3 regions of the Alkalihalobacillus phoenicis genome follow, and region 3 is predicted to be linked to each of the others. Evidence: riboswitches for the same ligand, from Rfam matches in the RefSeq annotation. Region 3 holds a riboswitch; each other region holds the start of a gene.
What was found. A riboswitch is a leader RNA that binds a small molecule or an ion and turns the genes downstream of it on or off. The one in region 3 is predicted to bind cobalamin.

Region 1 (11,965 bases), 1.8 Mb from region 3:
TCCAGGAGACGCTCGGGTTTTAAAGCCTATTGAAGTAAAACATTTAAAAGAGTTAGCTGTCACTAAACCGTCATAAAGCAAAGTGATAGATTTAAATAATTAAGGTTATAATGAGACTGGGCTATTTTATGAACTTATTGTCTAAAAATAGCCTTACATAATTTATTTGAAAAGTCATTAGAAAAAACCGTTAAATGAAGGTGATGACTTTCTTATTCATGTCAAGATTTCTTTGTGGGGCACTTAGAGGTTCTGAAATAGGTAAAGAATTATCGGGACCTGGAGAAGGGAGGACGTAAAAGTGAAGACAAAACGTTTAATAATGCGATCATCGATTTTAGTTGTTATGGCCGTTGCGATTGGCTATACATTTTATTACAACTTCTTTGCGGATAAAAGTGTAGCAAAAGCTGGAAATGAAGCGGTTAATTTTGCCCTCGAGGATTTAGATGGTGAGATGATTGTATTAGATGAACTAAAAGGTAAAGGTGTTTTTATCAATTTTTGGGGAACATTTTGTCCACCATGTGTAAGAGAAATGCCAATCATGGAGGAACTTTATCAAGAGTATAAAGATCAAGGGATTGAAATCGTTGCCGTTAATGCAAGTGAACCACCATTAACCGTCGAACGTTTTGCATCTCGGTTAGATTTAACTTTTCCTGTTGTGATTGATAATGGACGAAATGTGATTGATGCTTACGGTATCCGGCCACTTCCAACAACGGTGTTGGTCGATGAGGAAGGGACAATCGTTCGCGTTTTTACAGGTTTATTAACAGAAGAAATTATTAGAGAGTTTATGGAAGAAATCAAGCCTTCTTCATAATTGAGGTGTAACAATGGATAAGATCAAATGTGAATGTGGACATTTAAATCCACATGGCACAATTATCTGTGAGTCATGTGGGAAGCCTTTAGGCAACGAAAATGATGATAAACCATTATTAAATATGCGTTATGAAGGTGTAGCTAGACGCTCTCAAACGTATAAATCTAATATTATTGATAAGATTTGGATGTTTTTTTCATCTGTTAAAGTCGGAATTTGGATTATCGTTATTTTACTTGTTGCCTCGATATTTGGAACGATTTTCCCTCAGCAATTTTATATCGGTGGAGAAGATCCAGCAGTGTTTTATCAAGAAGAGTATGGAACATTAGGGCAACTATACTATCAGTTAGGTTTTCATAATTTATATAGCTCGTGGTGGTATATGGCTTTAATTGCCGCACTTGGGGTTTCCTTAATCATCGCAAGTCTTGACCGAGTTGTCCCACTCTATCGTGCTCTTAAGAAACAACGGATTACTCGTCACCAAAATTTTATGAAAAGACAACGAGTTTTTGGTTCTTCACAAATTGAGGACATTGATGAGCAATTTGATGTGTTAAAAGGTAGATTGAAGGATAAGAAATACAACGTTCGTGAAGAAAATGGAAATCTAGTCGCAGAAAAGGGACGTTTTTCTCGTTGGGGTCCTTATGTGAATCATCTTGGACTTATTATCTTTTTAATGGGTTGTATGTTACGTTATTTTCCAGGTTTTTATGTGGACGAGCATGTTTGGGTTCGGGAAGGGGAATATACAGTTGTTCCGGGGACCAATCAAGAATTATATATTGGGAACGAACAATTTATCATTGAATTTTATGACCCTGATGATGAAATCTTTAAAGATTCGATAGAACGTGCAGACGGTACAGTTGTCAAAACCTATCAGACCAATGCTGTTTTATATGAAGCGGATCCTGATGCACCTGTTGGCGTTGTCGGTGATTTAGAAGAGGTAGCTCGCTCGGAAATACGAGTAAATGAACCATTAAAATATAAAGGGTTTAATTTTTATCAGCTTGATTATAAGTTGAATGAATTACAAAACATGAGTTTTACAGTTGAAAATAAAGAAACAGGAGAACGATTTGGACGTTTAGACATTGATTTAAATGATCCGGAAAAAGTGTATAATCTTGGTGATGGGTATACCGTAACCATAGTTGAATACTTTCCAAACTATTATTTAAACAGTAACAATGAACCATCTACACGTTCTAGCATCCCGGATAATCCTGCCTTTATTTTTAATACGGTTACACCTGAGACACCAGAGGGTGAGCGAAGTTTTGTCGGCATTATGCAAAACTATGAATTGCCAGGGACTGGTCAAGCTGTAGCAGATGTAGACCATGATTTTAAACTATCATTTATTGATGTTGAAATGAGCAATGTCACAGGTCTTGGGGTTAGAAAAGACTTAACGCTTCCATTATTAATTGCTGGTGGAGCTATCTTTATGATCGGTTTGATTCAAGGTTCTTATTGGGCTCACCGTCGTATTTGGTTCCAGCGTATTAGCGGAGAAGTTTGGATTGCTGGTCATACGAATAAAAACTGGTTAACTTTAAGAACAGACATTGGGGAAGTCATTAAAGATACGGGGCTTTTAGCACCTATTGATCAGTCTGAAGAAAAAGAGAAACAAGATGAATTAGAAAATCAAAAAAGGAATCAGGAGGGTTAAAAATGGCAGCTTTAAGTTCGAATCTTTTACTCGTTGCCTTTTTCCTCTATCTTGCTGCGACGATTTTTTTCGCCGTATCATTACCGGGGAAAAACTTTCGCAACAAGCAAGGAGAAATTAAAAATAATAAATGGGGAATATATGGTTTTGTTGTTTCGGTAATAGCAAGTTTATTTTCATTAGGTTATTTTGTAACAAGATGGATAGCAGCTGGTCATGCCCCAGTTTCTAACATGTTTGAATATATGACATTCCTCGGAATTGCGATCGGAATCGCCTTTGTGATTTTATATGCAATTTACCGTACGAATGTATTAGGATTATTTACGATGCCAGTCGTCATGTTAATTATTGCTTATGCATCTGTTTTTCCGAGAGAAATTGCTCCACTTATTCCTGCCCTGCAAAGTAACTGGTTGAAAATCCACGTGATCACAACTGCATTAGGTCAAGGGATATTAGCGATTGGTTTTGCAGCTGGTTTAATTTATTTAATCCGGACTATTGATTTTACAAAACGGAATAAGAAGACCGTTTCATTAGAATTAATTATGTATGGGTTAATTAGTACGGTCGGTTTTATTTTAATTACAAATATCTTTAATGCAGTAGGTTATGAAGCGGAGTTCAATTATATTAATGAAAATGGCGTGGAAGCCTCTATTGTTTACGAAATGCCGGCGATTATCGGTCCACATGAAGGAACACTTTTATCTAGTGAGCGTTTTGAACCTGTTATTAATGCCCCAGCGATCATTCGTTCAGATGATTTAAATACCGTTCTTTGGTCCTTTTTTGCTGGAGCCATTTTATATGTATTAATTCGATTAATTGCGAGAAAACGTGTGGCCGCCATATTCCAGCCATTAATAAAAGGCATTAGCCCGCAAACGATTGATGAAGTTAGTTATCGTGCGATCGCGATCGGTTTCCCTGTATTCACATTAGGTGGACTTATCTTTGCGATGATTTGGGCACAAGTTGCTTGGTCGAGATTTTGGGGATGGGACCCTAAAGAGGTCTGGGCTCTGATTACATTCCTTTTTTATGCCGCCTATTTACATTTACGTTTATCAAAAGGATGGCATGGCGAACGATCAGCATGGCTGGGTGTTATCGGTTTTGCGATCATTATGTTTAACCTTGTATTTGTTAATTTAGTTATTGCTGGACTACATTCCTATGCGGGATGACCTTTGAGACCCTGCGAATGCACGGGTCTCTTTATTTAAATCCTCTATTTGTAGTAACGATTTTCTTTATTAATAAGGATTAGGAAAGATGTTACAATAAAGACAAGTACAAATGGTGGGAGCGTATTTTAAAAGATTAACTAATGTAAGCTATGTTCGTTAGATTAAGCAAACGGACTTCGCTTTTGATTATAGGAGGCGTATTCAATGGAAAAAGAAGCACGTATTTTAGTTGTAGATGATGAGGATCGTATTCGTAGATTGTTAAAAATGTATTTAGAGCGCGAAAACTATCAAGTCGAAGAAGCGGAAAATGGCGAGATAGCCTTACAAAAAGCATTAGAGCAAGATTATGATTTAATTTTGCTTGATTTAATGATGCCTGGAATGGATGGGCTTGAAGTTTGTTTAGAATTAAGAAAAACGAAAGCAACCCCTGTTATGATGTTAACAGCAAAAGGGGAAGAAGCCAATCGGGTTCAAGGTTTTGAAGCTGGAACAGACGATTACATCGTAAAACCGTTTAGCCCGAGAGAGGTTGTTCTACGGGTTAAAGCCTTACTAAGACGTTCTTCTACGACGAAGTTTTTGCAAACGGAAACGCAGGCAAAAGATATGCTCGTTTTTCAAAATCTTGTGATTGATAATGATGCCCACCGTGTAACTGTTTCAGGTCAAGAAATTAATTTAACACCTAAAGAGTATGAATTACTGCATTATTTAGCCCAAGCACCTGATAAAGTGTTTTCGCGTGAGCAACTTTTAAAAGATGTCTGGAATTATGATTTTTTTGGTGATCTGCGTACAGTAGATACTCATATTAAACGACTAAGAGAAAAGTTAAACCGTATTTCGCAAGACGCTGCTGCGATGATCTCAACGGTTTGGGGTGTCGGTTACAAGTTTGAAGGTCAAAAAGAGTAATGCTTTGGCGAAGTGTTGTTGGGAAATTATGGTTTACATTTCTTTTGCTCGTGACGGTCGTGTTAACGATTTTAATGGTGATGTTATTACGTTCATTTGAAAAATTCCATATTCAAGAGGCGGAATCTCAACTCGCCCATCATGCGAATATGATTGCGAATATTTATGACGGATATACGGATCAAGATGAAGCTTTAATGAGGATTGGTCAATATACAGAGCTTTTAGAAATCAACATTATCCTTGTCAATCAAGGAGAAAAAGTGATGGATAAAGTCGAGCCTGGAAGTTGGAATTTACCATTAGAAGTGTTTTATCAGAATGAAAGGTTATCACGTGTATTTGAAGGGGAAGCCGTCGTCATAGAAGAAGGCAAATTTATGATGGATGATTCCAATTATACCGCACCTGAACTTATGGTCGCAGGTGTTCCGTTAAGAACGAATGAATTAGATAATAGTGCCGTTTTTTTATATCAATCTTTAGAGGTTATTGAAGAAACGTCTCGAGAAACAAAAAGTATTATTTATTTATCTGCTGGAATCGCGATTGTTTTGACAACGGTTTTTGCTTTTTTTCTTTCAACAAGAATTACCGCCCCATTAAGAAGAATGCGTGAAGCGGCTCTTGAACTAGCTAGAGGGAAATTTGAATCGAAAATCCCGATTGTCAGTCATGATGAAATTGGCTTATTAGGAATGGCCTTTAATCGAATGGCACGAGATTTAAACGTCTCCATTACTGAATTAAATCAGGAGAAAGAACAGCTTTCCCGAATTTTAATTAGTATGGCTGATGGGGTTATTACGTTTAATCGGCAAGGTGAAATTATGATTACAAACCCTCCTGCTGAGCGTTTTTTAGAGTCATGGTTATACGAAGATGGTGTCGTTAATCAAAAAATGACTCCAGTAGAATTGAATAATCTCTTCCAAAAGGTTGTGGCTGGTGAGAAAGAGCAACAGTTGGAGATGAATATTCAAGGTCGGAGTTGGGCTATATTAATGACACCACTCTATGATGCGGAGCAAATCCGTGGGGCTGTCGCTGTAATTCGAGATATGACTGAGGAGCGACAGCATGATAAATTACGAAAAGATTTTATTGCGAATGTTTCTCATGAGCTCCGTACGCCCATTTCTATGTTACAAGGGTACAGTGAAGCGATTATTGATGATATAGCTGAAAGTCATGAAGAGAAAAAGGAATTGGCTCGGATTATTTATGATGAGTCATTAAGAATGGGGCGGCTTGTTAATGAACTGCTTGATATCGCTCGAATGGAAGCGGGCTATGTTGATTTACAAAAGGATGAAATGGATATTCACACTTATATTCAAAAGGTTGTCCGCAAGTTTAATGGCTTAGCAAAAGATGAAGAGATTTCTCTAAAACTAGAAACAACACCGGATTTACCGATGGGCTATTTTGATCCTGATCGGATTGAACAAGTCTTAACGAACTTAATTCATAATGCCATTCGTCATACGCCAAAAGGTGGGCTAGTGACCGTAAAAGTAAATCGTGACGAAAATTACTTTTTATTTGATGTCGATGATAACGGAACGGGAATTGCCGAACAAGATTTGCCATATGTTTTCGAACGTTTTTATAAGGCTGATAAAGCAAGAACTCGAGCTAAAGGTGGAACAGGTCTTGGACTTGCTATTGCTAAAAACATTATTGATTCACATAAAGGGGAAATTACGGTTCGTAGCAAATTAAACGAAGGAACTTGCTTCTCTTTTAAGTTACCGATCGTCAGTCGTTAAAGGGAAGAAAACCGAGAGTTATTTTTATCGTATATTCATTAACTCAACTTTCGCATCGAGAAAATCCGTTCAACGAGTTGGCAGAGCGAAAGGGAAGCTCTTAAACAAATGCCCTTGACATGTTCGAAAAGCGAGAACGCACTATCACACAAAACGGATAAACTGTGCATCAAGAAAAAAATATACAATGTACAATGTGCTTCGGCGGTCGCTCCCAAACAGACACTCCGCGTCCTTGCCGAGAACCTCATGAGCCTCCTCAGCGTTTCACGCTTGCGGGGTCTCATTGGACGGTTTATTCCTGCGGGAGTCTCCGTGTCTGTTTGTCCGCTAGATCATGGAATCGAATCTAGGTTCGGTTTTCTCATTGAATAAAAAACAGTCATGACTTCAAAGTACATTAGCTTGAGAATGGTTTTTCTCCTTCAATGACTAATTCCGTTACAGTTGTAAACAAATCAGTGTTGATGCTCTGTACGTTAGCTAGATGATCGAGCTTGTTTCGATTAGAATCCTGTCTTTTCATGACTGCAGACTTAGGAAAAAAATAGGTGGCAACGACCTATTTAGTTCCATAACCAACAAAGTGAAGAAGGTCCTTCTGCGTTAGAAATAGCTGATTTGGAAAGAGCCATATCACCAAGCATCTCCACGACACTTAGCGGACAAAACCATACGGAGACTCCCGCAGGAATAAACCGTGGAGCGAGACCCCACAGGTCGTACCGAGGAGGCTCGCCAGGTTCCTGCAGGACGCGGAGTATGGTTTTGGTAGCGACAGCCGAAGCGCTGCTTAATCCTAGTGAACAGATTCCTTCAACAGCCTACGAAGAGATGTGTTCAGACTGTCAACGATTGAATCGTTCATGTAAAGTCAATTTGAGTATTGTACTGCCCTAAAGTCAATCTCTATCGACGGTTAAGGGTCCATTATACGCTGCGAAAGTTGAGTTATTAATTTTATATATTTAACAATTAGGTCATATTTTATATGTTAAATAGGGAAGTTGGTGTTATTCCAACACGGTCCCGCCACTGTGATTGTTTTTTCGAAATGGAAAAGCATAAGTCAGATTACTTGCCTAATTATCATTGTAAAAACCTTCGAGGACAAAGGGAAAACAATAGTCGAAAATATTTTGTTTAAAGAGGGTGAGTTTTTGACTCTCCATTTTTATTATTAAACAAAATGAATTGGTGGCTAAAACAGTCAGGCATTCCTCTCGATAGGGGAGTGCCTTTTTGACTAAATAAAGAGCGATATAGAAGGGGAATTAAAAATGAAAAATAGAAGCTGGTTTTTTGTTGCACTGATTTTATCTATTTTATTACTAGGTTGTTATGCAAACGAACCTGAAGCGATTTCTTCAGTTGAAGAGGTGGAAGAAAAGGAATTAACAAAGGAGGACAAAAACGGCTATCAAGTGGAGGTCGTTGATGCGTTTGGTGAGACGATCACACTTGAGGAACCAGAAACCATCATTTCCTTATTTCCGAGTGTGACTGAAACTTTATTTGCCCTTGATGTTGGAGAAAAGGTAATTGGGCGTCTGGATTGGGACAATTATCCACAGGAAGTATTAGAGGTTGAAAGTGTTGGTGAGATGGAATTTAATGTTGAAAAGGTCATTTCGTTAAATCCTGATTTAGTTATTGCACATGAATCAACTGTAACGGGTTATGGAGAAGGTTTGAAACAAGTGAAAGAAGCAGGGATTCATGTCATCGCGGTAGAGGATGCATCATCATTAGAAGATACATATGAAGTCATTGAATGGCTGGCCATGATAACAAATCAAGTAGATAAAGGTTTGGAGCTTACTGAAACGATGCAGCAGGCTTTAATGGAAATAAATAAAAAAGTAAGTGAAATAAGTGATGAAAAAACAGTATGGGTCGAAATTTCTCCTGCACCAGAAATTTATTCAGCTGGTGCCGATACATTTATTGATGAGCTGCTTCAATTAATGAATGCTGTGAATGTAGCCAATCAATTTAAAGGTTGGATTGCATTTACTGAGGAAGAGGCGGTCCATTTTCAACCGGATATTATTATTACAACGTATGGTGACTATGTTGAGCAATCAGCAGAAGCAATCTTAAATCGTCCAGGGTGGCAAGATGTTCCAGCTGTTAAAAACAATCAAATTTATGATGTTGATTCGGATACTGTGACAAGATCAGGTCCCAGGTTAGTTGAAGGGGCTGAAGAACTTGCTGCTGCCATTTATCCAGAGATTTTTAATCAATAATCGAGTTATACAATACACGGTTGTCGTTGCTTTTTGTTTCTTTGCTTTAATTTTATCTGTCAGTAAAGGGAGTGTTGAAATTCCGTTTAAGATGGTTATTCAAATTATTTTAGCGGAAGGTTTAAATTTCCCAATTAATGAACCGTTCGAAGCGAATATTGTGAACATTGTCATGCAAATTCGTTTGCCACGAGTGCTGCTCGCAATGATTGTAGGGGCAAGTTTGGCATTAGCTGGAGCAGCCTTTCAAGGTTTTTTGAAAAACCCACTGGCGGACCCCTATACTCTCGGTGTTTCATCGGGAGGGGCGGTAGGAGCTGTTTTTGTCCTTTTTTTTGGGATAACAATTCCAGGATTAGGTTTTTTTACATTACCTGTCGTTAGCATATTTTCTGCTTTTATGACGTTAATCCTCGTTATTAGCTTTTCTAGAATGGTACAACGTTCCATGTCAAGTGAAACGATTATTTTAGCAGGAATCGTATTTAGTTCTTTTTTAGGGGCGTTTATTTCTTTAATGATCGCTTTAACAGGGGAAGAACTGAGACAAATTATCGGTTGGTTAATGGGGAGTGTAGCGATGCGGGGCTGGAATTATGTGGGGATGGCATTCGCCTTATTAGTCATCGGTTTTCTTTTATTATTTTTTAACCGACAAGAGTTAAATGCATTAGCTTTTGGAGAAGAAACAGCTAGACAGTTAGGTGTTAATGTACGCATCCGTAAATATGTGATTTTAATTGGGGCGACTATTATAACCGGTGGTGCCGTGGCTGTTGCTGGGACCATTGGTTTTGTGGGATTAGTCGTTCCCCATATTACAAGATTATTATGGGGAGCCAATCACCGTCACCTATTACCTTTATCAATGTTTGTGGGAGCCGGATTTCTCGCCTTAACGGATTTAGTTGCCCGGACGATTATCGCTCCAACGGAATTACCGATTGGTGTCATTACAGCGATGATTGGGGCCCCTATCTTTGCAATTATCTTAATTCGTCAAAGAAAAGAACAAGTATGACAGGAGGGATTCGATGTTGAAAGTTGAGCAAGTCTCTGTCCAATATCATAAAAAAAAAGTCGTCAACAATATTTCATTTGCCATTCCAAAAGGAGAGTTTTTTGGGATTGTTGGTCCTAATGGAAGCGGGAAATCGACGTTGATGAATGCGATCAATGGTAGTCTAAAGCTCACACAAGGTTCAATCACTCTTCATGGGAAAAACATAAGTTCCTATCATTCAAAGGAACTAGCAAGACTTGTTGCCGTTTTACCACAAATGTCGGAACTCTCTTTTCATTATGATGTAAGAGAAATTGTTTCTTTAGGAAGATACCCATACCAAAAAGGTTGGCTTCAACAATTAACAAAAGAAGATGAACTGGTTATCGAGCAAGCCCTTATAGATACAAATACAAAGGCATTTCAACATAAGTTACTCCATACATTAAGTGGTGGGGAGTGTCAGAGAGTCCTACTAGCACGTGCACTAGCTCAACAACCTGAAGTGTTATTATTGGACGAACCAACGAATCATCTGGATTTATCGCATCAGATGAGTTTATTGGGTGCTTTAAAAAATTGGACAGAAGAAACAGGTTTAACGGTCATAGCGGTCTTGCATGATTTAAATTTGGCTAGCCTTTATTGTGATCGTCTTCTTTTAATGGATAATGGATGTGAGGTAGATTTAGCTGAGACGAATCGAGTAATGAATGAGACTCAATTAAAAAAAGTGTATAACGCCTCGATTCAGCGCCATGAACATCCAAATATAGCAAAGCCACTTATTACATTGGAACCGTTTGAACAAAAAGGTGGAATCAACGGATTAATAAACGCACTCTATATGTCAAATAAAGAGAGTCGTTTGGCGATTGAGAGTGAGCATATGTGGAAGTTTTATTCTAACTTTTCGAATAGTGGCTGGAGCCAGTCATTTGGTCTTGATTATACAAAAACAGAAGAAGAGAAAAAGGGAGTTCTCGTTACAGAAGGAACGATTGTCAAGACAATACAGTCTAAAACTAAAATTGAAAAAACAGAGATTTTAGTAGTGGGAAGTATCGAACAAATTGGTCAACAAAAGCGAAACATCCATCTTTTTGTTTTTGTCGAAGGGGCTTTATCTGAACAGGCTTTTTTACAAGCACTAATGCTTTTAACAGAAGCCAAAATGTCGTCTTATTTAGCTGTTGGAAATCAAAAAAGTTTAGTAGAGGGCAATCAAGATAGTCTGTTGGTTGCAGCTAGTCAAATAGGTGAAACCATTAATGATTTTTATCAAAAGAGTGAAGTACAGCTTAAGTTGTCAGAGGCAATTATCCAAACTTTGAATGGACTCTTTGCTCAGGAAGGATTTTTAGAATATTAATCCAGCTACGCCTGTTAGAAGCTCAAGAAAAATCGCCCATCTGAATGAAGACAAAAAGCATTTTCATCAGCTGTTCTTGCCCACAGGACGTGGGTACAAGGCGTTGCGGCAGGATGACGCGAACTTAGCGTTGTTCCTTAGTATTCTCGCTTCTGAACGAACAGGCTTCGCTTTATATTACAGGAGGTTTATGATGAAACTTTATACGAGAACCGGAGATGAAGGTAAAACGGGTGTGATTGGAGGGCGTGTTGATAAAGATGATATTCGAATTGAGGCGTATGGAACGATCGATGAACTAAATGCATTCGTAGCACTAGTTGTAGCGAAAATGGATCTTTCTCTATTAGCTGATATCCGAGCTGATTTTCTTATGATTCAGCATGAGCTTTTTGATTGTGGTGGTGATTTAGCGATTGTAAAAAAAGAGAAAGAACCTCCGTATAAAACGAAACAAGAAATGATTGATCAACTAGAAGTGAAAATGGATCGATATATGGAAGAAGCCCCACCGTTACAAAAATTTATTTTGCCTGGTGGTTCAGAATTAGCAGCCCTTATTCATGTTTGTCGAACCATTACAAGAAGAGCAGAGAGGCAGATCGCTTCCTTACAAAAACAAGAAGACATTCATCCGTTAGTGTTTAAGTATATGAATCGTTTGTCGGACTTTTTCTTCGTAGTGGCACGAGCTGTTAACGCTCGTTTAGCTATCCAGGATGTCGAATATGAAAGAAGTGCGATCGTGTTTCGTGAAAGCAAGAAGGAAAATTAATAAAAACACTTCAGCTCCACGCGGTCACTGAAAAAGTGAATGTATTTTTAATGAAAGAAAATCGTTCAAAAACATGATGTTTTGTTGATAATATGGCAAAGATAATGACCAAAATGGAGTAAACCCAATCATCCAAACTTATTCTAATACTA
Region 2 (11,965 bases), 1.0 Mb from region 3:
CTGCTGTGTCATTAGGTGCAGTGAATGCGATTTATTCGATTTTGAATGTCGAATTAGATGTTGAGATGAAAGAAGATGGTGGCTATCTTTTTTGTTCTGTGCCAGCTAGTCTGGATGCGGACACGTTTGAGAAAGTTCAGCTTCTTCTTGAAGGAATGGTCGCATCACTTCAATCAATTGCACAAGAGTATCATGAACATATGACCATTATAGCCAGTAAATAATGAGGAGGTGGATACTATGTTAAGAATGGACCTTCAGTTTTTCGCTTCGAAAAAGGGAGTAGGTAGTACTAAAAACGGACGTGACTCACGCTCTAAGCGCTTAGGTGCTAAACGTGCAGATGGTCAAGCTGTAACAGGCGGATCAATCTTAGTTCGTCAACGTGGTACTCGCGTTTATCCTGGAACGAACGTAGGTAAGGGTGGAGACGATACATTATTTGCAAAAATCGACGGCGTTGTGAAATATGAGCGTGTTGGTCGTGACCGCAAACAAGTAAGCGTATATCCAGCATAATGAAAAAACCTTGAATGAGCCAAGTGCTCGTTCAAGGTTTTTTTGTTTAAATAGTCGATGCACTATAGAAAAAAAGAACTCTAAACCAATGAGTATGGTTAGAGTCCTTTTAAAACATTATCGATTTAACTTAATTGTGCAGTCTCCGATTTTACTCGAACTTCCTTCGCTGCTTCAACCATGTTCTTGAGTGCTGCTACCGTTTCTTCTTCTCCACGTGTTTTCAATCCGCAATCAGGATTGACCCAGAATAGCTCCTGTGGTAGAACTTCCAGTGCACGCTCAATGACCTTTGTCATTTCGTTAACGCTAGGTACTCGTGGACTATGAATGTCATAGACGCCAAGTCCGATGCCTTTATCGTACACATTTGTTTCAAAAGTAGAGATGATCTCTCCGGCACTTCTAGATGTCTCAATCGAAATAACATCGGCATCTAAGTCTGAAATTGAATTAATGATTGTGCGGAAATCACTATAGCACATATGCGTATGAATTTGGGTCGAATCTTTTACAGTTGCTGTGCTAATTCGGAATGCTTCAACGGCCCAATTTAAATAAGCCGCCCAATCTTTTTCTTTTAATGGAAGACCTTCACGAATGGCGGGCTCATCAACTTGAATCATTTCAATACCAGCCGCTTCTAGTGCTTCTACCTCTTCAATTAAGGCTTCTGCAATTTGATAAGCAACTTCTTGTCGAGTTAAATCGTTACGGACAAATGACCAATTTAGAATCGTGACAGGTCCAGTTAACATCCCTTTTACCTGTTTCTCTGTTAGTGATTGGGCATAAACGGTTTCAGCGACCGTCATTTTTTCAAGGAATTGCACATCGCCAAAAATAACTGGAGGTTTTACACATCTGGATCCGTATGATTGCACCCAGCCGTTTTGTGTGAAGACAAACCCACCTAGTTTTTCTCCAAAAAATTCAACCATATCGTTTCGTTCAAATTCACCATGTACGAGGACATCTAATTCAAGGTCTTCTTGAATCCCAATCCACTTTTTAATCTGCTCCTGTACAAAAGTTGTGTAGGCTTCATTTGTTAACTCACCTTTTCTCCACAAATTCCGAGACTTTCGTACTTCTTTCGTTTGTGGGAAACTACCAATCGTTGTTGTTGGTAAAAGTGGTAACTGGAATTTTTCATTTTGTATTCTTTGACGTTCTTTAACAGTTGTTGCTCTTTTCGTTTTACGTTTAGAGCTTTCACTAACACCGTTTCGGCGCCATTCAGATGAACTGATTTGATTAAATAATTGATTGTTTTTTTCAAGTACAACCGCTTTTTCTTCTGCATTTGCCGCAGCCAAATGTTTGACGGTTGATAACTCGACTAACTTTTCATCACTAAAGGCAAGAGCACTTAAGACGAGTGAATCCAGTTTCGTTTCATGTTTTAACGTAACAGGTACATGTAACAAACTAGAAGATGGCTGCAAGATTAGTTGCTCAAGTGGGACGACTGCTGTTACTTCTGTAAGTTTTGTATCAATATTCTGTAAGTTTTCTTTCCAAATATTTCGCCCATCAATGATTCCAAGAGCTAAATATTTGTCAGTTGGAAAACCGAATTCTTTTAATGAAGCGATGTTTTCGTCATAACCGTGGACAAAATCAAGACCGATCGCTTCAACTGGTAATGAAATAATCTCCTCATAAGAGCTAACTGCGTCAAAATAAGTTTGCAAAATGACTTTTAACTGAGGAACGGCCTCTTTTAATTTATGGTAAGTATATGTGAATAGACGGATTTCTTCGCTTGTTAAAGTTTTGACAAGGCTTGGCTCATCGATTTGTACCCACTTGGCACCAGCTTGTTCTAATTGCTGCAAAATTTCGATATAAATAGGAATAAAATCGTTCAGATGTTGTTCGAAATCGCTGCTTTGATAGCCTTTTGATAATTTAAGGAAAGTAAAAGGTCCAATTAGGACGGGTTTTCCTTCAATCCCGAGTTCTTTTTTTGCTTCTAGATATGCTTCGAGTGGCTTATTGTGAACGAGCTTAGGTTTTTTATTCTCTAATTCAGGTACGATGTAGTGATAGTTCGTATTAAACCACTTTGTCATCTCACTTGCAGGAGCTTCCTTCGTTCCACGTGCTATTGCAAAATAAGTTTTTAAGCGATTGGTCTCACCGACATGATCGAAACGATTGGGAATCAAACCGAACATGGTCGAATGATCCAACACATGATCATAAAAACTAAAATCTCCTACAGGAATAAGATCAATGCCAGCTTCCTTTTGTTTCTTTAATCCAAGAAGGCGATACTCTTTCATTGTTTTGAAAAAGTCCTCTTCTGTAACATTACCTGCCCAATAAGCTTCTAATAATTTTTTCCATTCGCGTTTCTCTCCGATTCTTGGATAACCAAGATTGCTAGTTCTAATCTCTCCCATCAAAAATACCTCCAATGTATTTATAAATATAAAAAAGGATATTTTTACCATCATGAGTGGGTAAAAATATCCTGTTATACCAATGATATTTTTAACACCTCCCCATCTCCCGTGGGTTAGTCAGTGCTGTTAGAATAGGCAGGTCTCCTGGCTTTAGCGTCATTGCTATAACGATCTTCCCAATTCTAGACAGAATCAGTGATCAGAAGTTACAGCTCTTCTAATACAGTGGCGGGACCGCTCCGGGATTTCACCGGATTCCCTTTTAAACGTTAAAGAAATTTCATTAACGTACCTAATCCCCACATTTCAAATTTGTATTCACTTTATCGAAGTAATTGAAAATTGTCAATAAGCAGTTTTTTTTAGGGGCAGCTAAGCAGAGCAGAATAAAAATTGATTCAAAGGAAATATTATTCTAGAAAACAAAAAGGAGGGAACCTAATTGAAAAAACATTTCGTTATAAGCTTTGCTGTCTTTTCTTTTTTACTTCTGTTTAGTTTGCCAGTGCTTGCGAATGTATCGATCGTTGATTTTGAATTAGAAATTGAACTGAAGGACGGTCAAAAGTATGACCTAGAGTATGAAGTGAAGCCTCAATATGTCGTCGCTAAATATCGAGTTCCTAACAAGGAAACGATTTATGGTGCCCAGGCCCAAGCTGCAATTGAAGCTTTGTTTCAAGAAGTTCCAATGAGTGCAGACGCAAGTAAAAGAGATTTAAAAAATTCGATTTTAAATTATTTTAGTATAAATAATCGTGATGTGAAAGATTTTGAAATAGACATCGAATTTTCCGATGAAACGAAACTAGAGTTTGAAAGGTGAAAGTGCTTAAATCTTATAATGAGGCTACAAATTTACTTTAAAGTCGATTTATAGCTTTTTTATCGTTTGGCCGGGAATGTTGTGAGAAAAAGGAGAAAGGCGGTTCAAATATAAAAACGATTCACAGCCCACATGTCTTGGTGTGAATCGATCATGGTCCTATTCATTTAATTTCGGTTCCCTCTTTCCATTCAAATAACAAAAATTCCTCTAATGTTGATTTTAATACAAAGCCGTGTTGAAGATAAAAAGGTTTTAAAAATGGGTTAAATCTGGCACAGTCTAGTCGGAGTGAGTATCCAGCGGTGGATGCTATTTTTTGAGCAGATGAAATGAGCTTTGAGCCAATCTTTTCTCCTTTTAACTTGAGTGGAACGACTACACGATGTAAATAAAAAGAGGGTTTATCTTTGTGGTCTGGCCAAAGGTTAAAATCCCAATCATCTCCTAGTGTTAACGTAAATGAACCGATGGGTGTCTCGTTCTTGTCTACTAATACATATAAAGTATTCTGTTCAAAGTCATCCAATACAATTTGCGTGTTCTCTTGGGTTAAATAAAACTCCCATTGGGAAAGCTCTTTCTTCTGAATATCTTTTGCACGCTCATAAATCCAGTTTTGAATGTGGGGGATATCGGTTACAATCGCTTTTCGAATCATTCTCGTCACTCCTCGAATATATATTAGATTTATTATAGTGAATAGATGATCCAAATATTAGACTTGAATTTAAATGAAAAATCATAGATAATAGTGTTCAAATCTTTAATGATGAGGTGAAAAAAGTGGCGAAATCACAAGCGAAAAAGCAAAGAGAAAAGTTAGTGAGGGAAGGTCGTCGAAATCCTGAAACTGGGAGAAGTCCTTATGTAGAATTATCCTTATTTACAAGAAAAACAAAAACAAAAAAAGATAAACTTTATCAAAGAAAACATAAGAACCACTTTTCAAATGAGGAAAAGAGTGGTTCTTTTTATTTTGTACATTGAGAAAGTATTAATGGAGAGTGACGGGGGTTTCTAACGATGGAAGAATAAGGGTGTTGATTTCTTCCTTATAGTACGGTTATCAATTATTGGTTCCATTTTGATTTTCACATTAAGATTCTATTTATCTAAATAGTAAGTAGGTAAGGGGCAGAGCGTTTTGGCTCTTTTTTTTGTTTTAAAAGAGCTCTTTACGACCTTAATATTAAATTTACATTCTCAATAAAATGTTTACGTCCATTTATGAAAGCTTTACAAATGATGCAAACTGTCTTAATAAAGTGACCGTATACTGAAGTTGTAAAGAGGAGCTAGTCTCCAAAACAAACTGATTGATAAAGAAAAGGGGAGAACAATTCGTGAAATCAAAAAAGTACTTTGTCTTACTAGTAGTCGCTTTAATGTCCGTTATTTTAGTAGCTTGTGGTGGAGGTTCTAATGACACAGGAACAAATGCAGATGAGAACGACACAGATTCAGAGAATCAAAATGAAAGTGCAGAAGTAGAAGGCAATGAAAATGCTGAGCTTGAAGGTAGTGTTGTCATTGATGGTTCTGGTACTGTTTATCCCTTAATGGCGATTTTAGCGGAAGAATATATGATTAATGAACAAGAGGGAGTATCGGTTGAAGTCAGCCGTGCTGGAACAGGAGCAGGGTTTCAAAGATTCTTAGCAGAAAACGGAACAGACTTTAATGATGCTTCACGTGAAATAAAAGAAGAAGAACAACAACTTGCTGATGAGTTAGGAATGGAAGTAAAAGAACTAAAGGTAGCATTAGATGGTTTAACATTTGTCATTAACCCTGAAAATGATTGGGCAACAGAGCTTACGCAAGAGGACGTTGTACAAATGTTCTTAGCAGATGGCGGAATTGAAAAATGGTCTGATATTAATCCAGATTTCCCAGATACTGAAGTAAATCGTTATGGTCCGAACGAAAATCATGGTACTTATGAGTTTTTCTTTGACGAAGTGCTAGAAAAACAAGATTTAGTCGATGGTGTTAACTTGCAACAAGATTATTCAACTCTAGTGAACTTGATTGCTGAAGACCCGAACGGAATTGCCTTTTTCGGATTTGGATATTATGTGAACAACCAAGATAAATTACAAGCTGTAAGTATTGATTTTGGTGAAGGTGCGGTTGCTCCATCACTTGATACAATCGGCGAAGAGGCAGATTATGCACCATTTACACGTCCGGTATTCACGTATTTAAATGTGGATAATGCGAAAAGCAAACCAGAAGTATTAGATTTTGCAAAGTATGTCATGAACCATATTAATGACTTCGCTGGAGAAACAGGCTTTGCCCCAATTCCAGATGAGGAAGCTCAAGAGTTCATCGATTATCTAGAAGGCTTATAAAATAAAAAGAGAAATAGAGGAGGGGAAATGAGTTTCTTTCCCCTCTTTTCAAAAGGGAACAAATGGCGGGAAGGGAGCCGAACAAATGAGCAAGACAGTAACGAATAAAAAGACCGTTCAAGAAATGATTGAGCAAAATAAACATAAAAAGAACTTTACAACGATTATGGAAAAGTTGATGCCGAAGCTTTTGTTTACCATTGCAACGATTTCCGTGTTAACAACAGTAGGGATCATTTTTACCTTATTAACTGAAACACTTGAGTTTTTTAGACGTGTGCCTTTCTTGGATTTCTTTACAGGTACTGTCTTAAAACCATTGAGTCAAAATCCTGAATTTGGTGTTCTTCCTTTAATTACGGGAACGATATTGTCCTCACTAATAGCGATGCTCGTTGCGATTCCAATTGGATTGATGACGGCCGTTTATTTAAGTGAATACGCCTCAGCAAAAGTAAGAAAAACGTTAAAACCGATTTTAGAGTTACTAGCAGGTATTCCAACGATTGTTTATGGTTTTTTTGCCTTTACCTTTGTGACTCCTATCTTAAGAGCGATTATTCCAGGACTCGAAGCTACGAATATATTAAGTCCAGGGATTGTGATGGGAATTATGATTATCCCAATGGTCGCTTCCTTATCAGAGGATGCGATGAGCTCAGTTCCAAACTCGATGAGAGAAGGAGCTTTGGCTTTAGGAGCTACTAAGCTTGAAGTGACAGGGAAGGTTGTCATTCCAGCCGCGATCTCAGGAATCATTGCTTCGTTTGTATTAGGGATATCACGAGCGATTGGTGAAACGATGATCGTGACAATTGCTAGCGGAAGTTCAAAAAACTTTACATTCGATATTACTCAATCGATGCAAACAATGACCGCCTATATTGTTGAAATCACAAGCGGTGAAGCTGCTGCAGGCACTACTATCTATTACAGCTTATATGCTGTTGCGATGACATTATTTGTTTTTACGTTATTAATGAATGTCTTAGCCCAATATATTTCCCGTAAGTATAGGGAGGAATACTAATATGCGATATATGGATATGGAAAAAGTTCAAAGTAGAATCGATAAACGATTAGTGAGAAATTCGATTGCGAAGTCACTCTTTTTTCTTGCATCAACATTTGGATTACTCGTGTTAGCGATATTAATCTATCGGGTTTTTTCTCAAAGTATAGGTTGGATTGACTTCGATTTTCTAACAAATAAATTATCAACTCGAGCGGAAAATGCAGGGATTATGGGAGCGATTTTAGGAACGCTCTGGCTAATGCTTATTGTTGCACCAGTTACGATGCTACTCGGTGTTGGAACAGCCATTTATTTAGAATGCTATGCGAAAAAAGGAAGACTTCAATCGTTTATTCAAACGAATATCTCGAACTTAGCGGGTGTTCCTTCGATTGTTTTTGGAATTTTAGGCTTAACGGTTTTTGTTCGTGGGTTTGACTTAGGGAATGTGGTCTTAGCAGGTGGTTTAACGATGTCCTTACTCGTTTTACCGATTGTTGTTGTCGCTTCTCAAGAAGCCATACGTGCGGTACCGAACCATTTGAGTGAAGCGTCTTATGGGATGGGAGCTACTAAATGGCAAACGATTAAAAATATTATCTTACCATCTGCCCTACCTGGTATTTTAACGGGAGCGATTTTATCGTTATCACGAGCGATTGGAGAAACAGCTCCATTAGTCGTAATTGGAATCCCAGCTCTATTAATTCCATTCCCGGAAAGTATTTTTGACCGCTTTACAGTTATGCCGATGCAAATCTATTATTGGACATTGGATTCAGCTTTAGTAGCAGAATACGCTAATTTAGCAGCGGCGACGATTGTGGTTTTATTAGTTGTTTTATTCTTAATGAATTCTATTGCGATTATTATTCGAAATAAATTTCAAAAGAGATATTAGTCTTTAGGAGGAGAAACGATGACGATGTTGACGGAACCGAAAAAGAAAGAGATTTCCATTTCAGTGAATGAAAAGCCGAAGTACCAAGCACAAGATAAAAAGGTCGTTTACGATACAAAAGGCTTAAATTTATGGTATGGTCAAGATCATGCCTTGAAAGATATTAACCTATCGATCTATGAAAAAGAAGTAACCGCCATTATTGGGCCATCTGGATGTGGGAAATCCACTTATTTAAAAACGTTAAATCGGATGGTTGAGCTTGTTCCTATCGTTCGGGTATCCGGAGATATTCAACTAAGAGAGCAAAGCATTTTCAAGAAGTCTTTTAAAGTAGAAGAATTAAGAACGAGAGTCGGAATGGTTTTTCAAAAGCCAAACCCATTTCCGAAATCGATTTATGATAATATCGCTTATGGACCAAGAATTCATGGAATCCGAAATAAAAAAATATTAGATGAAATTGTGGAGCAAAGTTTAAAAGGAGCCTATATTTGGGATGAAGTAAAAGACCGGTTAAACGAAAATGCTTATGGATTATCTGGAGGGCAGCAGCAACGTCTTTGTATCGCACGCTGTTTAGCTATTGAGCCTGATGTCATTTTGATGGATGAACCGACTTCAGCTCTTGACCCAATTTCAACGTTAAAAGTAGAAGAGCTTGTTCAACAATTAAAACAAGATTATAGTATCGTAATCGTTACACACAACATGCAACAGGCAGCACGTATTTCTGATCGCACCGCGTTTTTCTTAAATGGTGAAGTCGTTGAGTATGACGAAACGGACAAAATTTTCTCTAATCCAACCGATCGTCGTACCGAAGATTATATTTCGGGTCGATTCGGTTAAGGGGGTGCAATCTATGGCAGGCAGAGAAAATTTTCAGCAACAACTACAAGCAATCAAAAATCAATTGTTAGGGATGGGTACAAGAGTTTCAGAAGTATTAAATGAAACACATGAAGCCTTCCGTGAAGCTGATTTGATTAAAATGGAATCGATTATTCAAGATGACCATTTTATTAATGAGCTTGAGCATCAACTTAATGACTCCGTTACGCTTTTAATTACTAAACAACAACCAGTCGCTACGGATTTACGAAAATTGATTGTGACATTAAAAATTTCGAGTGATCTAGAGAGGGTCGGAGATTTAGCTGTCGATATGGCAAAAGCGGCCCGTCGCCTAGACAATTCACTGTTAACTGATACCAAAGAAAAAATGCTTAAAATGTTTCATCTTGCCGAGCAAATGATCGAGGAATCGTTAAAAGCGTATGACGGATCAGACGCCATGCTCGCTCAACGAATTGCTTCCCTTGATGATCATGTTGATCGGATGTACGGTGAAATCATTAAGGAGCTATTTGAAATGAATTCAGGTGAGGTCGGAGTGAATCAAATAACCCAACTAGCCTTTATCGGTCGCTACATTGAACGAATTGCCGACTATGCTACAAACATTACCGAATGGGTCATTTACGAGCTAAACGGCAAACATTTTGACTTGAATTAATGCATATGGCAAAGGAGCTATCCCTAATAGGTCATGAACATGACGCCTGATGGGGTAGCTTCTTTTTCACCTATTAAAACCTAACGAACCGGAATGAATAGCCCCAATCCCATCGCATATAAATGAATAAGGAGAATAAATGATTTCAACTCTCATTATGTGAGATGAGGAGTGGTTTAATAAAATGACAAGGCTCTTTTTTTTAATGTTATCAAAAAATAAGCTCTTAAATCATTTAGCGAAAAAATTTGGTTTACAATTTGGAGCAAAACAAGTTATTGCAGGGACGACGCTTGAGGAAGCTCGAAAAATTATCGAACATTTGAATGAACAAGGTTTTTTAGTAACAGTTGATCATTTAGGAGAATTTGTCACAACTAGGGAAGAAGCCCTTCAAGCAACAGTTACTTGTTTAGAAATGTTAGAAAAGATTAATAAGCATCACTTGAAAAGTCAGCTATCGATTAAGTTGACTCAACTAGGATTAAGTATTAGTCCGCAGTTTTGTTATGAAAATGTTAGAAAAATTGTGATGGCGGCTGAGCGGTCGAGTAATTTTGTTTGTATTGATATGGAGAGCTCTGATTATTGCCAAGATACGATAACTTTGTTAGAAAGTTTACGAAATGAATTTCCTGATACAGTTGGTACTGTAATACAAGCTTATTTGTTCCGGGCTAAAAGTGATATTCAACATTTAAAAGGGGCTCGCTTACGGCTTGTTAAGGGTGCTTATAAAGAATCAAAAGCGATTGCTTTTCAAACGAAAGAAGAAATTGATGTTCAATATTTTGAGAGAATTAAAGAACATTTACGAGAGGGGGAGTTTACAGCTATTGCTACCCATGATCATCGAATCATCGAAAAGGTGAAAATATATTGTTTTAAAGAGAGAATTCCTCGACATAAATTTGAGTTTCAGCTTCTATATGGATTTAGGGAATCTTTGCAAAGGGAGTTAGTGAAACAGGGCTATCAAGTCCGTATTTATGTACCTTATGGAAATGATTGGTTCGCTTATTTTATGAGAAGATTAGCCGAACGTCCGCAAAATGTTTCGTTCGCTTTAAAAGGGTTTTTGGGGAAATAACTCGAAATATATATTGTGAGAAAATATCACAATGGGGGTAGTTTTATGACAAAAAAGAAGATAGGCATCATTGGTGTCCCATTAGACTTAGGACAGAGTCGAAGAGGGGTCGACATGGGGCCGAGTGCGATTCGATATGCTGGGCTCGAAGCGACTTTAAAAAGGTTGAGTGATGAGGTTGTTGATTTTGGAGATATTCCTGTTTCAAGGGAAGGGGAAAAGGTACAAAAGCTAAGGCATTTAAATGAAATTGTTGAAGCATGTACAGCGTTAGCAAATCAGATTGAGGAAGTGGAAACGACGGGTTATTTTCCGTTGATTTTAGGGGGCGATCATAGTACAGCGATTGGGACGCTTGCTGGTGTGGCTCAAACGAAAGAAAATTTAGGGTTAATTTGGTATGATGCCCATGGGGATTTAAATACGCTTGAGACATCTCCATCTGGGAATATACACGGTATGCCACTAGCGGTTAGCCTTGGTTTAGGGGAAGACGAGCTAATTGAAATAGGAAAAGCTAAAATTAAAGTAAAACCTGAAAACGTTGTCATCGTTGGGGCTCGATCTTTAGATGACGGGGAAAAAGCTCTGATCAAACGATTAAATATTAAAGTGTTCACGATGCATGAAATTGACCGGCTTGGTATGACTCGTGTCATGGAGGAAGCGATTGCCCATGTTTCCAAAGGGACAGATGGTGTTCATTTAAGCTTTGATTTGGATGCCTTGGACCCACTCGAGGCTCCAGGAGTTGGGACACCTGTCATTGGTGGTGTCACGTATCGTGAAAGTCATTTAGCGATGGAAATGTTAGCAGAAGCAAAAATCATTACATCAGCAGAATTTGTGGAAGTGAACCCGATTTTAGATGAGAAAAATACGACGGCTGAGGCGGCGGTTGCCTTAATAGGCTCATTGTTTGGTCAAAAGCTTCTTTAATGGAGGGAGTAAGCCAAAAAAACTTTGGAATTATGATGGTTCTATGGCAACATAGGTCTAAAAGTTTATTCTTATTCCTATTTCGCTTATAATACAAATGAGGACCAGTAATAACTTTGATTATTTTAGGAGGATTAAAATGGAAACAATGTTTAGCCATTTGCATTCAAGTGGATGGGCGATTACAATTTTGCTCTTTATTATTGCCTTTTTCTTATTAAAAGGTGGAAAAGCAAAAGCAGGAAAAATTCTACATATGATTTTAAGATTGTTCTTTGTAATTATGGTCGTTTCAGGTATTTATTTACTATTTGCTTCTTGGGGATTCGCAGCTATGTACGCAGTTAAAGGCTTATTAGCGATTGCCTTAATCGGGTTAATG
Region 3 (6,647 bases):
CAATCAGTAGAAGACCGCTATAATCGGTTAAATGAGTTGTTAAGTGATCCTGATGTCATTAGTGATTCAAAAAAATTAAGAGAATATTCTAAAGAGCAATCAAATATAGAAGAAACCGTTCAAGTTTATCGCGAGTATAAAGAAGTGGCAGAGCAATTAAAAGACGCGAAACAAATGCTTGAAGAGAAGCTTGATAATGAAATGTACGAAATGGTAAAGGAAGAAATTAATGAATTAAACCCACGCCAAAAAGAATTAGAAGAGAGCTTAAGAATTCTTTTATTACCAAAGGACCCGAATGATGATAAAAACGTAATCGTCGAAATTCGTGGAGCGGCTGGTGGAGATGAAGCTCAACTTTTTGCTGGTGACCTTTACAAAATGTACTCTCGCTTTGCAGAAGCACAAGGCTGGCGTACGGAAGTAATTGAGGCTACTTCAACAGAGCTCGGCGGTTATAAAGAGATTATCTTTATGGTCAACGGGGCTGGAGCTTATTCTAAATTAAAGTATGAAAATGGAGCTCATCGTGTTCAACGTGTTCCACAAACGGAATCGGGCGGACGAATTCACACTTCTACAGCAACGGTCGCAGTTTTACCTGAAGCAGAGGAAGTGGAAGTAGAAATCCACGATAAAGATATTCGTGTCGATACATTTGCATCAAGTGGACCAGGTGGGCAAAGTGTTAACACGACAATGTCTGCTGTTCGTTTAACGCATTTACCGACTGCAACAGTTGTTTCTTGTCAGGATGAGAAATCACAAATCAAAAACAAGGAAAAAGCGATGAAAGTTCTTCGTGCCCGTGTTTATGATAAAATCCAACGAGAAGTTCAAGCTGAATACGATGAAACAAGAAAATCAGCTGTCGGTACAGGAGATCGTTCAGAGCGTATCCGCACGTACAATTTCCCACAAAGTCGTGTAACCGACCACCGCATCGGCTTAACATTGCAAAAGCTTGACCAAATTTTACAAGGGAAGATTGATGAAATCATCGATGCTTTAATTGTAGAAGAGCAGGCCGAGCAAATGAGACGAGCGGAAGACTAAGATGAAACAAATGACTGTGAATGGAGCCCTCAATTGGGCTTCTTCTTTTTTAGAGGCACAAAAGGCTGAGTGGGAAAAGCCGGCGATTGAATGGTTATTACGTCACCATCTTCAAATATCGCGTTCACAAATGTTTATGATGATGCATGATGAGGTCGAGCCTGAGGTGTTCGCGATATTTTGTGCCGATGTTAAAAAATATAGCGAGGGCATGCCGGTTCAGCACCTGATCGGTTATGAAGAATTTTATGGCCGTCCGTTTAAAGTGAATCGTAATGTACTCATCCCAAGGCCAGAAACGGAAGAGCTAGTCGTCGCTGTTTTGCAAAAAAAACAAGAACTATTTAGGGAGAGCCGTGCTGTCTCCGTGCTTGATGTTGGAACTGGTAGTGGGGCAATTGCGATTTCGTTGGCATTGGAAGACGCCCAATTGAATGTCGCGGCCGTTGATTTGTCAGAAGCCGCGTTACAAGTAGCAAAAGAAAACGCTGTTCATTTAGGGGCACAAGTGAATTTTGAGATAAGTGATTTGCTGCAAACCCCGATAAAGAGCGAGTGCAAATTTGATATCATCGTCTCTAATCCTCCATACATACCGATTGGTGAAAAGGCGACCCTTGCTGCTAATGTGAGAGAACACGAGCCACACCTCGCCTTATTTGGGGGCGAAGACGGCTACGATTTATATCGACGCCTTGTGCGAGAGCTACCATTAGTTATGAATGATCGAGGCCTCATTGCATTCGAAGTCGGTGCCGGTCAAACAAGGGAAGTAGCAAGCATGCTGCGGGAAGCTTTCCGACACGCGACAGTGGAAAGGTTGAACGACATTAACGGAAAAGACCGAATCGTCCTTTGTTATGGCGATTTAAATTAAATGAATGTGGAAAGCAGTGCCGACTAGGAGTTGGTGCTGTTTTTTTGTGGTGTATAGCTGGTTGAAAGGACAAAAAGGAGAGGTGGAGCGTAACGAATGTCCAATAAAAGAGGGTTATAGGACAAAAAGGAGAGGTGGAGTGTAACGAATGTCCAATAAAAGAGGGTTATAGGACAAAAAGGAGAGGTGGAACGTAGCGAATGTCCAATAAAAGAGGGTTATAGGACAAAATAAAAAAGAAACCGCCTTAATTGTCCCATTAGCATTTATGGCGGTTCAAAGTTTTATCCAAATTTGCTTACCCTGTTTAATGACTGTCACCATTTACTTGTCTACATAGTAGGAGCTTTTCCGACCACCGATAAGTTTGTATTTTTTCGTTAGCAGTCTTTGAAGAGTGCGTCGCTTTTGGCTATCTAATTTACACCATTCGCTAATGGCACTTGTGGTTAATTTTCTTTTTGGAAATAATAAGCGAAATTCCTTGATGCTCCGATTAGCAGCTTCGTAAAATTTTTCGCTATAATGGCAGTTTCTACATAATAAATAATGGCCACTGAAATAAGTCTCCAAACTATTGCACTTGCTACAAAAAATGCCTTTGTTCAATTGGGAATATTCATAGACGGGGATTCGAGAATGAGGGCTTTGCTTGAGATGAGAAGTTAATAAAAATTCAGCTAACTTTTTGTGAGAAGCTTTCATTTTTCTGTATGGTTGCTGTAATAATTTCTTTTTAAATCGGGTCATTAAAGGTGGAAAGATAAAATGAGGGTTATGTGGATCAGCTTGAAATAAATGAAATTCAGGATTGATGAAAATCACATAGGAAGTAATCGGTGGCGGTTGTAAATGATATTCCTGAAAAAGCTGTCTGAGTAGGGATTCACTCCGATTTAGTTGCTCTAGGGGGTTTTTTATTTCGAGCTTGGATTGGGTATAAAACCGGTTTTCTTCATAAATAAAGGCACCTTCGTAGTTTTTTACCTCAAATAAAAGGACGGAGCTTGGTGTAATGATAAGGGAATCCAACTGGAATATGGTTTTGTTTTTCTCGAGGAGGAGGTCATGGAGTTGAATCCAATCTTCGGGTAAATCGGCAGTCCATTCGTCAAATTGGCGTTCACCTTTCAATCCTTTTTCTAAATGGAGAATATGCTGAGCGTCTTCTTCTGTTAAAAGCTGACCTCGTGCTTTTAAACTATGCCAAATTGATAATTCAATTGGTTTTTGTCGAGTTTTTTCAATCATTTCTGCCTCCTTTTAATAAAGTATCTATTATATTTTACAGAATTTTGCGTCTTTTGAGCAAGCTTTTTCGCTCTTTTTGATAAACACTCAGGAAATTTTATCAAAATATTTACCAAAATATGATACACTACGTTTAAATGAATATATGTTGTAGAGTTTAGGTGCTCATTTAGAGTGAAAAGGGAATTCGGTGCGATACCGAAGCTGTTTCCGCAACTGTAAATGCTGATGAAATAAGAGATGACCACTGTCCACGAAAGAGTGATGGGAAGGTTCTTAGAGTAAAAGGAAGCATAAGCCAGGATACCTGCCTAATCTTGAACGTATTTGCTCTTCGGAAATTAAGAGGATTGTACGGTTATGTTTCTATCAGTCTATTTATTATATGGATATTAGGGATACCGTCCGATTTTTTCGGGCGTTTTTTTATGGTTTTATATTGTTAAACAAACCGGCCTTCCCATATGAGCTCATATAGATGATGAATCCGCGTCAAACGACTCTCCTATAGGCAACATGTCCTTTTTAATCCCTTTTAAAAAAGCCGACTTCCATTAAAAGAGCAAACCACAGAACATTCATAAGGAATCGTCCAAGGAACGAGGTGATGATGTGAAAAAAGATATGAGGTATTTATGTTATCCGTATATGCGTGAATCGGCCTCAACCGTTGATTTTGAAATCAGAACCGATTCGATGACGACCCGAATAGGACAAGCGGCGAGTTTAGTAAAAAAGAATTCAAAGTTGATAACGGTGTATGATCACTTAATGGAACTTTTGCCGATGGCTTATCATCTGAATGGTTCAGTCAGAGGGAAACTGGCGATTGAAGAGCAAGATTTAGCTCGGTTAAGTGACATTTACGACTTTTATTTGGAGGTTGTTCAGGAGCAAATAACGCAATTTTTATTGCCACAAGGCTCCGATGTGGCATGTGCTCTTCATGTGTGCCGAAGCGAAGCGAAAAAATCAGTCCGAGCTCTACATAAAGTTAGTTTAGAGAGAGATGTACCGAAGCTTTTATTTGACTACACTCATTTGCTCGCGAATGTCTTTTTTGTGATGGCGGTTTTTGTTAATCACCTTGAGGAAGTCCAGGAGGTTCCATTTCAAAGCAAGTCCTATCCAATGAGAAAACCGAAAAACGAGGAGGAGAAAAAATGAATACAAAACAATGGACAAAGTGGTTAAGCATTTTTATTACAATTTTATTTTTAACAGCGTGTCAAACAGACACAAATGAGCCAGGAGACGGAGCTCAAGGAATTGGTGACGATGCCGAGAGTTCTTATACGGTGACAGATGATGAGGGGACAGAAATCACCTTTGAGCAAGCTCCTGAGACAGTTGTCTCGTTGCAACCAAGTAATACAGAAATTTTATTCGCTTTAGGAGTAGGAGATAAGGTCGTTGGGGCGACAGATTTTGATAATTATCCTGAAGAAGCCCTTGAAATTCAACGTGTATCTGATTCGATGAATATTGATGCCGAGGCGATTATTGCTTTGAATCCAGATGTCATTATTGCGTATACAATTGGACAAAGAGAAATGATTGAGCCACTTATTGATGCAGGAATTCCTATTTTTGTAATTGAATCAGCTACCTCTTTTGAAGATGTCTATGGTGACATCGAACAAATTGCGGCTATCATGGGTGTAAGTGAAAAGGGTGAGCAACTGAATGCGGAAATCCAAGCCCAAGTTGCTGCGGTTGAGGAAAATCTTCAAAACTTAGAAGATGAGAAGCAAATTTATTTTGAAATCAGCCCTGCTCCAGAAATTTATACAACAGGGGACGCCACTTTTCAACAAGAAATTATGAACAAAGCTAGTGTTATAAATGTTTTTGGTGACCAAGAGGGTTGGATTAAATTAAGTGAAGAAGAAGTTGTCAGCCGTAATCCAGAAGCTATTTTTACAACCGTTCATTATGTTGACGACCCGATTGCTGAAATTAAAGCCCGTGATGGATGGGATGTAATCTCAGCGATTCAAAATGACCAAGTCTTCCTCGTTGATGGTGATATCCTGTCACGACCAGGCCCAAGAATTGGCGAAGCAGTAGAATTATTAGCAAAAGAAGCTTATCCAGAGCTTTTTGAGTAAAAGTAGTTGATTAAATAAACGTTTAATTAAAAACACTACCTGTGTCGAGGGTTGATTAATAATCTGGGCTTATGGGAAAAAAAGAGAGTGAGCTGGAATGTGACAAAGGAAGAGGGTTTTAAAGGACAAAAGAGGGAGCCGAAGAGGCTGAAAGTCCAATAACAAGAGTTTAAAGGACAAAAGAGGGAGCCTGAAGCTGGCAAGTGTCCAATAACAAGAGTTTAAAGGACAAAAGAGGGAGCCGAAGAGGCTGAAAGTCCAATAACAAGAGTTTAAAGGACAAAAAAGGGAGCCGAAGCTGGAAAGTGTCCAATAACGAGAGTTTAAAGGACAAAAAAGGGAGCCGAAGTGTCCAAGTGTCCAATAACCCCAGTTTAAAGGACAAAAAGCACCCCAACCTCTCCACAATTGTCCAAGAGAGCTCACCCCCGCACCCCCCATCACCTAAAAACTTGTCGAAAAGATCCTAGTTTAGGAATCTAGTAATCTGACTAGACTGTTTGGTGAAGGGGCGGTGCGAATCTATTATGAAACCAAATGTTATTATTTATCTATTATTCTCTTTTTTTGTATTAATTGTAAGCTGGGAGTTCCAGCACTCACAGGCGGTAGCTGATTTTCATCAAGAAATTAATGAAGAGGAAGCGATTCGTCTTCGGATCTTAGCGAATAGTGATGGGATTCAAGACCAAATGGTAAAGCGTTCGATTCGTGATAAAGTGAATGAGCAAATTACCGAATGGGTTGTTGGAATAGATGACTTAGACGAGGCTGGACAGCTGATTAAAGATAATTTATCAGAGATTGAAAGCATTGTAGAGGAAGAGTTACAGAAGCTTAGGTTAAATCAAGATTACACAGTCGAGTTTGATGAAGTGCAATTTCCGACGAAAATTTATGGGAATATCGTTTATCCAGCCGGTTGGTATAATGCGGTCTTGATTACATTAGGGGAAGGCAATGGAGAAAATTGGTGGTGCGTGCTATTTCCGCCTTTATGCTTTTTAGATTTTGAAAATGGGGAAGCGGTTGAGCAGGAACTAACGGATGAAGTAGCAAGTACTGAGACAAGTGAAGTAGAAGAGGAAGAAGAGCCAGAGGACATCGATGACGTGAAAATCTCCTTTTTTATCTTTGATTTCTTTGGCAACTTGTTTGACCGTCTATTTGGATAAAAAGAAAAACATGCGGATTTTTGTAAAAATCATGCATGTTTTTTTATTTGTCTGCATAATTAATCGTAACCATTGATTTGTCGCATGTGAAATGTGGTCCTGAAATGGACTGACTTCCTTATATTGGATATGGGGAGAAAAACACTGTACATTTTTCAGAACCTTCATATATAATAT

Region 1: another riboswitch for cobalamin. It lies ahead of AA0017_RS07085 (ABC transporter substrate-binding protein); the one in region 3 lies ahead of AA0017_RS21625 (hypothetical protein).
Region 2: another riboswitch for cobalamin. It lies ahead of metE (5-methyltetrahydropteroyltriglutamate--homocysteine S-methyltransferase); the one in region 3 lies ahead of AA0017_RS21625 (hypothetical protein).

The regions. Positions count from the first base shown of each region.
Region 1 covers NZ_CP154853.1:1,477,844-1,489,808, forward strand. Annotated here, with positions in the region: gene AA0017_RS07055 (pseudouridine synthase) at 1-76, shown strand, start outside; gene resA (thiol-disulfide oxidoreductase ResA) at 302-829, shown strand; gene AA0017_RS07065 (cytochrome c biogenesis protein ResB) at 843-2,522, shown strand; gene ccsB (c-type cytochrome biogenesis protein CcsB) at 2,525-3,715, shown strand; gene AA0017_RS07075 (response regulator) at 3,923-4,639, shown strand; gene AA0017_RS07080 (ATP-binding protein) at 4,639-6,411, shown strand; cobalamin riboswitch at 7,372-7,512, shown strand; gene AA0017_RS07085 (ABC transporter substrate-binding protein) at 7,692-8,663, shown strand; gene AA0017_RS07090 (FecCD family ABC transporter permease) at 8,626-9,684, shown strand; gene AA0017_RS07095 (heme ABC transporter ATP-binding protein) at 9,698-11,038, shown strand; gene AA0017_RS07100 (cob(I)yrinic acid a,c-diamide adenosyltransferase) at 11,232-11,813, shown strand.
Region 2 covers NZ_CP154853.1:723,351-735,315, forward strand. Annotated here, with positions in the region: gene AA0017_RS03205 (ribosomal-processing cysteine protease Prp) at 1-224, shown strand, start outside; gene rpmA (50S ribosomal protein L27) at 241-519, shown strand; gene metE (5-methyltetrahydropteroyltriglutamate--homocysteine S-methyltransferase) at 645-2,930, opposite strand; cobalamin riboswitch at 3,050-3,244, opposite strand; gene AA0017_RS03220 (YusW family protein) at 3,376-3,759, shown strand; gene AA0017_RS03225 (GNAT family N-acetyltransferase) at 3,923-4,420, opposite strand; gene AA0017_RS03230 (hypothetical protein) at 4,546-4,749, shown strand; gene AA0017_RS03235 (PstS family phosphate ABC transporter substrate-binding protein) at 5,106-6,119, shown strand; gene pstC (phosphate ABC transporter permease subunit PstC) at 6,205-7,149, shown strand; gene pstA (phosphate ABC transporter permease PstA) at 7,151-8,035, shown strand; gene pstB (phosphate ABC transporter ATP-binding protein PstB) at 8,054-8,887, shown strand; gene phoU (phosphate signaling complex protein PhoU) at 8,901-9,554, shown strand; gene AA0017_RS03260 (proline dehydrogenase family protein) at 9,739-10,644, shown strand; gene rocF (arginase) at 10,690-11,583, shown strand; gene AA0017_RS03270 (DUF1516 family protein) at 11,723-11,965, shown strand, end outside.
Region 3 covers NZ_CP154853.1:4,609,700-4,616,346, forward strand. Annotated here, with positions in the region: gene prfA (peptide chain release factor 1) at 1-1,056, shown strand, start outside; gene prmC (peptide chain release factor N(5)-glutamine methyltransferase) at 1,058-1,933, shown strand; gene AA0017_RS21620 (nuclease-related domain-containing protein) at 2,258-3,184, opposite strand; cobalamin riboswitch at 3,327-3,514, shown strand; gene AA0017_RS21625 (hypothetical protein) at 3,797-4,351, shown strand; gene AA0017_RS21630 (ABC transporter substrate-binding protein) at 4,348-5,295, shown strand; gene spoIIR (stage II sporulation protein R) at 5,823-6,470, shown strand.